Regions from separate parts of the Pseudoalteromonas sp. TB25 genome, predicted to be linked through region 1. Evidence: predicted binding sites of a transcription regulator. Region 1 holds the regulator's gene; each other region holds the start of a gene.
The links. The regulator sigma-54, encoded in region 1, starts transcription at its own class of promoters, with help from an activator protein. The targets are predictions, from matches to a motif close to GTTGGCACGNNNNTNGNNT.

Region 1 (2,206 bases):
ATGTTTGTGAAAAAGCCTACATTGTTTCTCATGGGGAGCTGATTGCATCAGGTACTCCAGAACACGTATTAAATGATAAAACAGTACGCGATGTTTACTTAGGCGAGCAATTTAGGCTGTAACATTTACGCCATGTCTTTAAGCATCTGCTAGTATTAATTATAACAACATAAAAGGATTGTTAGAGATACATGAGGCAATCACTACAGCTGCGCATGGGCCAGCAACTTACAATGACTCCACAGTTGCAACAAGCTATTCGTTTGTTGCAACTCAGTACATTGGATCTCCAGCAAGAAATACAAGAAGCTCTCGACAGTAATCCACTATTAGAGGTTGAAGAGGCAGACTATTCCGAAGACGCTGCTGGTAAAAACGAGCAAAAAGCTGATACCGATGACATAACTGTTAGCGCATCTGCTGATGATGCTCCGAGCGAATACGAACAAGATACTGGTGAAGCACTTGCAAAAGACACGCTAAGTGACGACATGGCTATGGATGTTAGTTGGGATGAGTACATGAGTGCCGCTCCTGCAGCCTCATCAGGTCCAATGCCTGAAGATGAATCTATATACCAAGGCGCCTCTACTGAAACGCTCCATGAGTATTTAATGTGGCAATTACAACTAACGCCATTTAGCCCTACCGATGAAGCCATCGCTATTGCGATTGTAGAAGCCGTCGATGATTCAGGTATTTTAACACTAAGCTGCGAAGAAATTTTAGAAAGCTTTAATCAAGAAAACGAAGATGATAACGAAGTCGAACTTGATGAAATTGAAGCGGTATTAAAACGCATCCAACTGTTTGATCCTGTTGGTATTGCTGCACGTAGTTTACAAGAGTGTTTGTGTATTCAGCTTAATCAATTTGATAAAGAAACACCTTACATTAATGAAACGAAAATGATTTTAACCGAGCATATTGATCTATTAGCAGCTCGCGACTATCGTACATTAATGAAAAAAACTAAGCTCAAAGAAGAAGAGCTTAAAGAAGTAATGACACTAATACATACTCTCAACCCAAAACCTGCAGATACTATAGTAAGGGAAGAATCTGAGTATGTTATTCCTGATGTGTCAGTTAAAAAAATTAAAGGCCGCTGGGTTGTCGAATTAAACCCAGATAGCATGCCTAAAATTCGTGTTAATAGCCAATACGCGGCAATGTCTCGCACTGTAAAATCAAGTGGCGACAGCCAGTTTATTCGCTCACATTTACAAGAAGCTAAATGGTTTATTAAAAGCTTAGAAAGTAGAAACGACACGCTATTAAAAGTTACTAATTGTATTGTTAAGCAACAACAAGGCTTTTTTGAACATGGCCCTGAAGCCATGAAACCAATGGTTTTAAATGATGTCGCTGAAATGGTAGAAATGCACGAATCGACAATTTCGCGCGTAACTACTCAAAAGTACATGCATACACCCCGTGGTATATTTGAGCTTAAATACTTTTTCTCAAGCCATGTAAGTACTGAAAACGGTGGTGAATGTTCATCTACAGCAATACGTGCGCTTATCCGAAAATTAATCGCAGCAGAAAACTCAGCAAAACCATTGAGTGATAGCAAAATAGCGGATATATTGGCTGAGCAAGGAATTAAAGTAGCAAGACGTACAATCGCAAAATACCGCGAATCTCTTGCTATTCCACCGTCAAATCAGCGTAAAAGTCTGATTTAAGACGCTAAACTAAGAGGGTAATGCTTATGCAACTAAACTTAACTGGTCGTCACGTAGAATTAACCGATTCACTAAGAGACTATATTAATACTAAATTTGCGAAGCTTGAAAGACACTCTGATCATATAAATAATGTTCATGTCATTCTCGATGTAGAAAAATTAAATCAAAAAGCAGAAGCCACAATACACGTAAGCGGTGCTGAGCTATTTGCCTCTACAGAACATCAAGATATGTATGCCGCTATTGACTCGTTGATCGACAAGCTCGATCGCCAAGTAATCAAACACAAAGAGAAGCTTGCTCGACACTAATATGATGAAATTAAGTTCACTTATATGCCAGGACTGCAGCAAAGCTGCGGTCCTTTTTAATAGCAAAAAAAGAATTTTAGAGTTCATTAGCGAACTTGCTCACGACAAACTTCCGTATTTACCGCAACAAGATATTCTTAATGCTTTAATGAGCAGAGAGAAATTAGGTAGTACAGGTATAGGGCGTGGCATTGCTATTCC
Region 2 (2,206 bases), on a different contig from region 1:
GTTGATTTGGTACAAGGCGGCGAAATAGATATTGCCATATCGCCACAACAAGCAACAATATCAGCGTTATTAACGCACGTACGCCGTGGTGATATTGTTAATGTGTATTCACTGCGTAAAGGTGCGGCAGAAGCCATAGAAGCGGTTGCTCATGGTGATGAAAGCACATCTAAAGTTGTTGGTCGCGCGATTGCCGACATAAAACTTCCAGCGGGTACAACTATTGGCGCAATAGTACGTAATGACGATGTACTGATAGCTCACGATGATACAATTATTATGTCGGGCGATCATGTCATTATGTTTTTAATCGACAAAAAACATATTACCGTTGTAGAAAAACTATTCCAAGTAAGTGCTATATTCCTTTAACTAGTTACGCTAATTAGTTAATTTAAAATACAAAAAAGCCGCTGACTAAGGCGGCTTTAGTGGAGTATCTTCGAATATTGATTACTGTACCTTTGAAAACTCTTCTTTAGAGATTTCACCATTTCCATCAGTATCTAAATCATCAAAAATCTTCACAAGTTGAGGGTTAACCTTCGCTTCTTCCATTGTAATCGCACCGTCGCCATCTGCATCAAAAGAGGCAAAATCTACTGCAGCATATGCTGCTGATGAAGATGCTAAAACGATAACTGCAAGTGTTGTATTGAATGTTTTCATAATAATATTCCTAGTAATATGGGAAGTCCTTTTCAAAGATCCCTGACTGTGAAAAATGTTTAATCTGAAAAAAGATTAGTAATTAGCGAATTCTTCTTTAGAAAGCTCGCCGCTACCGTCGGTATCTAGCTCAATAAATTCAGCCATTAAATCGGTATCGACAGCCGCTTCGCTTGGGCTAATTGTGCCGCTACCATCGATATCAAGGCTGTCAAAATCTGATGCTGCAAATGCAGCTGAAGAAGATGCTAGTACTATAAGTGCTAATGCTTTATTTAAATGTTTCATAACTTAATCCTTCAATGTTCTATCAAAAAAATTGCTTCGTTTAACTTAAAACGTAATTTTTCACTTCCTTGTTATCCTCTTTCGTAAGCTCCCTTGCCTACTTAGGTTGTCTTTGGCAACTCAGGATAAATACTTTTTAATTAAGCTTCTGAAAATTCTTCTTTTGATAACTCACCATTTTGGTCAGTATCAAGCTCAGAAAACATGCTCATTAATTTTGCGTCTACTGATGCTTCTGCTTGGCTAATTGTGCCACTGCCGTCTACATCAAGTGTGTCAAAATCTGTTGCTGCAAAAGCGGCTGAAGAAGATGCAATAGCGATAAGTGCTAAAGTTTTATTAATGCTTTTCATAATATGTATCCTTCAAATTTATGTGTGTGCGATTAAGTATTTCACTTTGAATCACGATTTCGTTCAGTACACCCTGACTATTACAACTTAAATGCCAACATTGAAAAGCCATGAACTTTCAACAAGTTAAAAACAAAACATACAATAAGTAGGAATTTTCAGAGTCATTACTGTTGCCTTTTCGCAACACGCTTTAGAGGTGAAAAACTAAAGTCATTAAAAACAAATAGTTATGTTTATATAAAAAGATACATTTTAAAATGTAGAGCTATAAAAGGAGGGATTTTAAAAAATAATTAAGGTTAATTTTAACGAAGTAGCTATAACAACAAAAAACAAGCCATAACAAAAAATACGTAAAGCATTGTTTTAACTGAATAATATTTTTAATTATATAAAAACAAAAAAACACTTTATAAATACTCACGTAAAACGACATTTTGTTGCAAATAAGCGAAAAACGATTTAGTCAACGGTGGGCTCAAGCGCAGATGGGTCTATAAAATGCTCTTTCATAAAGGTTTTCATTTCATCCTCGCTTGCTAGTAGCTTAATTCCGCAGTGCACACCTGCGACATGCTCTTTAACACTGCAAATTTCACCTTCAAAATCTTTATCACTACTATTGAGTACGACAGTGCATTGCATATCTTTAATACCTTCAGCTTGCTGATCGCCTCTAATATCAAACATTACACCAGTGAGTGAAATGTCCTTAATAAGGCCTTCAAGCACTCTATCGTCACTTAGTTTTAGCTTTGCAGGTAACAAGGTAGGTATGCGTGTTTGCGAGCGTAGCGCAAATAGCTGCACTTGCTTAGGAAAATTAATAAAGACGAGTTTAGCGGGATGAGAGGCTACTGACATAATTTGCTGGCGAAACGCAATAACTTGCC
Region 3 (2,206 bases), on a different contig from region 1:
AGAAGCTACACGATCAGCTTATTTCAGCTATCAGCTTTTTACAGGTTAAAACTTTACGTATTGCTCCGTGGCCTGTAGTAAGTGTATTTGTAGAACAACACAAAGACGTTATTGCTCTTGATGAACAGCTTCGCTTAGTAGACTACATTAAAAGCATTCGTGAACAATCTCTTAAAGATATGATTCCTGAAGATTTACTTGCGTTTAGCGGTAAGCACATGGCATCACATGATCCAAGCACATACAACTTTGACGTTGAATGGTTTGCATCAACAAAAAGTGCGAAGAGCTTTCATCAAATGCTTGGCGATTTACCAGGTGCCTTTGACGATGCACTAGTAAATATTCCACTTGAAGGTGACATTACTCAATACGAATATCAACAATTTGTTGCTGCTTATTCAAAAATATTCACCGACAATAATGAAAAACCAACACTTGCGCCTGCAACACGACTGCTTGCAATGCGTCGCCCTGATATATTTACTCCGATCACAAACAATCGATTAGATGCATTATGCGGTGCCCTTGGTGTTTCTAAACTAAAAAATAGTGATTTTGAGCGTTACTGGCAAGATATTGTAAAAGGTATTCAAGCTATGTCATGGTACAAAATGGCTAAACCTAGTAATGGGTTAGAAGAACAATTAGTTGCTATTAAAGCACTAATCCCATGTTTCTTTCACTATGCTGATGCAAAAACACCAGATAACTCTAACTACATCAAACTGTTAAGTAAGCCTAAACGAACTACAACTACGACAGGTAAAACTCAGCGTAGAGGTAAAGAGTCTGCAGAAATTTTAGTAGACCGCGCACTTGCTGCTGACGATATTCCTGAGCACATTCGCAGTAAGCGCGATTCAATTGTGAGTGAAGTTCAAAAAGGTCGTAGTGTAAACGAAACAATTAGCCTTATGCGCACTATATTTGGCTAAAAACTTCTAATTTAGCCGTACTTTTATGGTGCGGCTAGGTTAATTTATGCACCAGCAGTGTGCGCAACATCTCCCTACATACCATATCTCTTCTCAATCTATAAAATACAAGCTCATGTTTTTAATGTATAAAAATAATTTTTAATAAAAAATAATGAAGCTGGCACATACAGTGCAATTATCTCGTTAGTTAAACAATAAAAAGCCGTCAGCCTAAAGGTTCCGAATACATAATAAAAACCTTGGCGAGCAAAAATCATATAACGGGAAATGGACATGCTAAAACTAAAAAAAACCATCGCTATAAGTGCTATAGCATTAATGGGCGCAACATCTTTAACGTCAACAGCCGTACATGCTGAAGTAACAGCAAACGCAGCGGCAACATCAAACTACTTATGGCGTGGTCAAGAGCAAACTGGGGGCGATGCAGCTATTTCAGGCGGTATTGATTACGCCAATGAATCGGGCTTTTATGCAGGTACTTGGGCTTCAAATGCATCGTGGGCAGATGAAATGACCTATGAGCTTGATTTATATGCAGGCTTTGGTGGCGACATTAACGAAAGCGTTAGCTATGATGTTGGCTATATTTATTACGCTTACCCAGATGCAGCTTCTGAAGCTGACGCAGATTTCTCTGAAATTTACGGTAGCATCAGTGTTGAAGGCTTTACATTTGGTGCTTCAGTACTTGCAACATCAGCTGCAAGTGGTGATGGTACAGACTTTGGTGATTCACTTTACCTGACAGCTGATTACGGTTTTGCTGTTGGCAGTAACGGCACTGAAATGGCACTTCACTTAGGCCACTACTCTGGTGACTTTATTGGCGATGATAATATCTTAGATTACGGTGTATCAATCTCGAAAGACGGTTTTACTTTTGGTTTGTCTGATACAGATATGGATGATTCAGATATTAAAGCTTACGTTGCTTATTCTGTAGACTTTAATTTATAAGAAAGAATGTGTTACTTGCTGCGACACGAAGGGCCTTTTGGCCCTTTTCTCGTTTTTGCACAAGACCCCTCACATCTGTTAACAAACCGTTACAATTGAATGAAAACAATACATACATTTTCCTTTATTCTATTACCTAGTCACTGGGCATTTATAACTGCCTAGCCATAAAATAGGTATAAAGGAATAATAATGAAATCACCTAACGCGTTTAGCGCCCTACTCGATATTTATATAAGTCCTAGTAAAGCTTTCAATGGTGTTGAACACGCCAAAGGTTGGTCATGGCTTGCTTTTATAGTCAT
Region 4 (2,206 bases), on a different contig from region 1:
GGTAGCGAGAATCCTTTCAGAAAGAATGTCTACTTTATTGATCCTGCAGGGTTTGAAGTTGAGTTTGTAGAGTATTTAAGTGATATACCAAGCGAGCGAAATAACGATTTATAATAAAATACTAAGCAGCACGCTAAAGTGCTGCTACTCAATTATAGTGAGCGGTTATTATTACCCGTGCCAAACTGGGTTTTTAGCTCATTTGCAAAGCTCATAAATTTTTCTTTAATTGTGCGCTTTATTTTCACTTCAACCGAGCCCATTACTGCCTTTCCTTCAATATGAATTGTAGGGCCTTGGCGTTTGTTGAGCGACACAGATTTATTTTCAAGGCTACTTAAAATACAAAACATTTTAGACACTACATTGACATGCTCTGGTACGTAAATTTCATCGCTACCAAAAATACAGTTAACGTGAATAGTTACATTTTGATGCGCAAAAATAGCATCGGTAAAATCAAGCACCACCGATCCCATAAAGTTACTCAAATATATATTTTTTGGTACAACCCACTGACCACTTCGCTCGTTAGATCCTAAAATACTGCGTAATGTAAAATCATCATCACTGTTTTGCTGTGCACTATAATGTGGTGTAAATTGCGATTGTTTTTCTGCTTTATATTGCTGATCGGTATTAAGTGTTAAGTCTTCTACTAAGGCTAGCAGTGCTTCGTTATTAGGTGCATCCATCGCATTATCTAAACGTCTTTCAAATGCATCAACAGAAATAACACCATGACTGTAATTATAAATTAATTGATCAATCACTTGTTCGCGTACTTGCTCTATTGGGCGGTCTTCAACTTTTACAGACATGAGTTATTCCTTCTTATATTTACTATTGATACTGCTATTGTAGTTAGATTGCAAACCGCGTACCAAATATAATTTCATTAATAATCAATTGGTTATTATTTAACGGTGTTTTTTGTTTTGTTATATTAACGATAGATTAACCAAAAGAGCAATTATCTAGCTATTTTCACTATTTGAGAAAGTTTTACCGAGTAGCCTGTAAATAGTTACACAAACATAGATAAGGTTTAATCTCTTAATTAATTCAAATCGTTGAATTTAAAGGGTAAATAAAGTTGGCCTGAAGCTCGCATTAGTTAAAGTGTCTTTAATCAAAAGGAGAAAGATTATGAAAACATTTAACAAATCTATTATCGCAGCTCTAGTTCTTGGTACTACGGCTATGGGTGCCCAAGCAAACAGCTGGGAAAACGAAAGTAAAGATGCTTGGATTGATGGTAAGGCAGAAACCGTTCTACTTATGAACACTAATCTAAACAACTTTGACATTAACACTGATGTAAAAAATGGCAAGGTAGTACTTACAGGTAAAGTTAATAGCGAACTTGATAAAGAGCTTGCAGAAGAACTTGTACTTAGCCTCGATGGTGTAACTGATGTTGATAACAGCCTTACAGTTGTTAAAAGCATGGACACCGAAGATAAAAGCAACGACATGATGGACGATGATGATAACGACCTAACGGACGCTAAAATCACCACTGTAATCACAACTCGCTTCCTGTTTGACTCAGAAGTAGGTGGTACAGACATTGATGTTGATACCGACAACGGTGTGGTAACTCTGAATGGCTCTGTAGAGTCTGAAGCTGAAAAGCAACTAGCAGTTAAAATTGCTAAAAATGCTGAAGATGTTCGCGACGTAGTTGATAAACTAGCTATTGTTGCTGAATAATACAGTATAGTTAAGGCCCAGTAATGCTGGGCTTTAAGTCTTTTCAATGTTTAATTTAAATGGAGTTTGATCATGGATATTATTCGTATAATACTTTCGGTTTTATTACCGCCATTAGGTGTGTTTTTGCAAGTTGGCTTAGGTATGCATTTTTGGTTAAATATTCTATTAACACTGCTAGGTTATTTCCCAGGGTTAATACATGCAATCTACATTATTGCGAAAAAATAATGTAGATTATATATTGTGTAAGCCGACTACTGAGGTCTAGCTAAATACTTTAGTACCGATCGGCTCACAATATTAGTTTTTAGATGGTTTTTAGGTTAAATCCAATTTTTAAAGCTCTTTAACCCATTAATTCACTTCCTTAACTCACTCCCAATATTATTTTAAAACTATACTTATTGTTTACTAATAAGCTTTCCAGCTAACAGTCGCGCTCAGATTCTGACTTGATGCCATTTAGGAAATCTTCAACATTAGTGTG

Region 2: the regulator sigma-54 is predicted to act here: its motif matches at 1,391-1,409, upstream of L652_RS0117325 (EF-hand domain-containing protein).
Region 3: the regulator sigma-54 is predicted to act here: its motif matches at 1,098-1,116, upstream of L652_RS0104135 (TorF family putative porin).
Region 4: the regulator sigma-54 is predicted to act here: its motif matches at 870-888, upstream of L652_RS0114140 (LiaF domain-containing protein).

The regions. Positions count from the first base shown of each region.
Region 1 is NZ_AUTI01000202.1:15,282-17,487, forward strand. Features, by position in the region: gene lptB (LPS export ABC transporter ATP-binding protein) at 1-122, shown strand, start outside; gene L652_RS0104955 (RNA polymerase factor sigma-54) at 192-1,691, shown strand; gene hpf (ribosome hibernation promoting factor) at 1,718-2,005, shown strand; gene ptsN (PTS IIA-like nitrogen regulatory protein PtsN) at 2,010-2,206, shown strand, end outside.
Region 2 is NZ_AUTI01000393.1:43,897-46,102, reverse strand. Features, by position in the region: partial or broken gene trkA (Trk system potassium transporter TrkA) at 1-372, shown strand, start outside; gene L652_RS0117335 (EF-hand domain-containing protein) at 454-669, opposite strand; gene L652_RS0117330 (calmodulin) at 745-957, opposite strand; gene L652_RS0117325 (EF-hand domain-containing protein) at 1,098-1,310, opposite strand; partial or broken gene L652_RS01000000124035 (flagellar brake protein) at 1,776-2,206, opposite strand, start outside.
Region 3 is NZ_AUTI01000181.1:6,158-8,363, reverse strand. Features, by position in the region: gene L652_RS0104140 (hypothetical protein) at 1-938, shown strand, start outside; gene L652_RS0104135 (TorF family putative porin) at 1,215-1,901, shown strand; gene L652_RS0104125 (YIP1 family protein) at 2,094-2,206, shown strand, end outside.
Region 4 is NZ_AUTI01000345.1:25,460-27,665, forward strand. Features, by position in the region: gene L652_RS0114135 (VOC family protein) at 1-114, shown strand, start outside; gene L652_RS0114140 (LiaF domain-containing protein) at 153-821, opposite strand; gene L652_RS0114145 (BON domain-containing protein) at 1,150-1,716, shown strand; gene L652_RS1000000124580 (YqaE/Pmp3 family membrane protein) at 1,789-1,947, shown strand.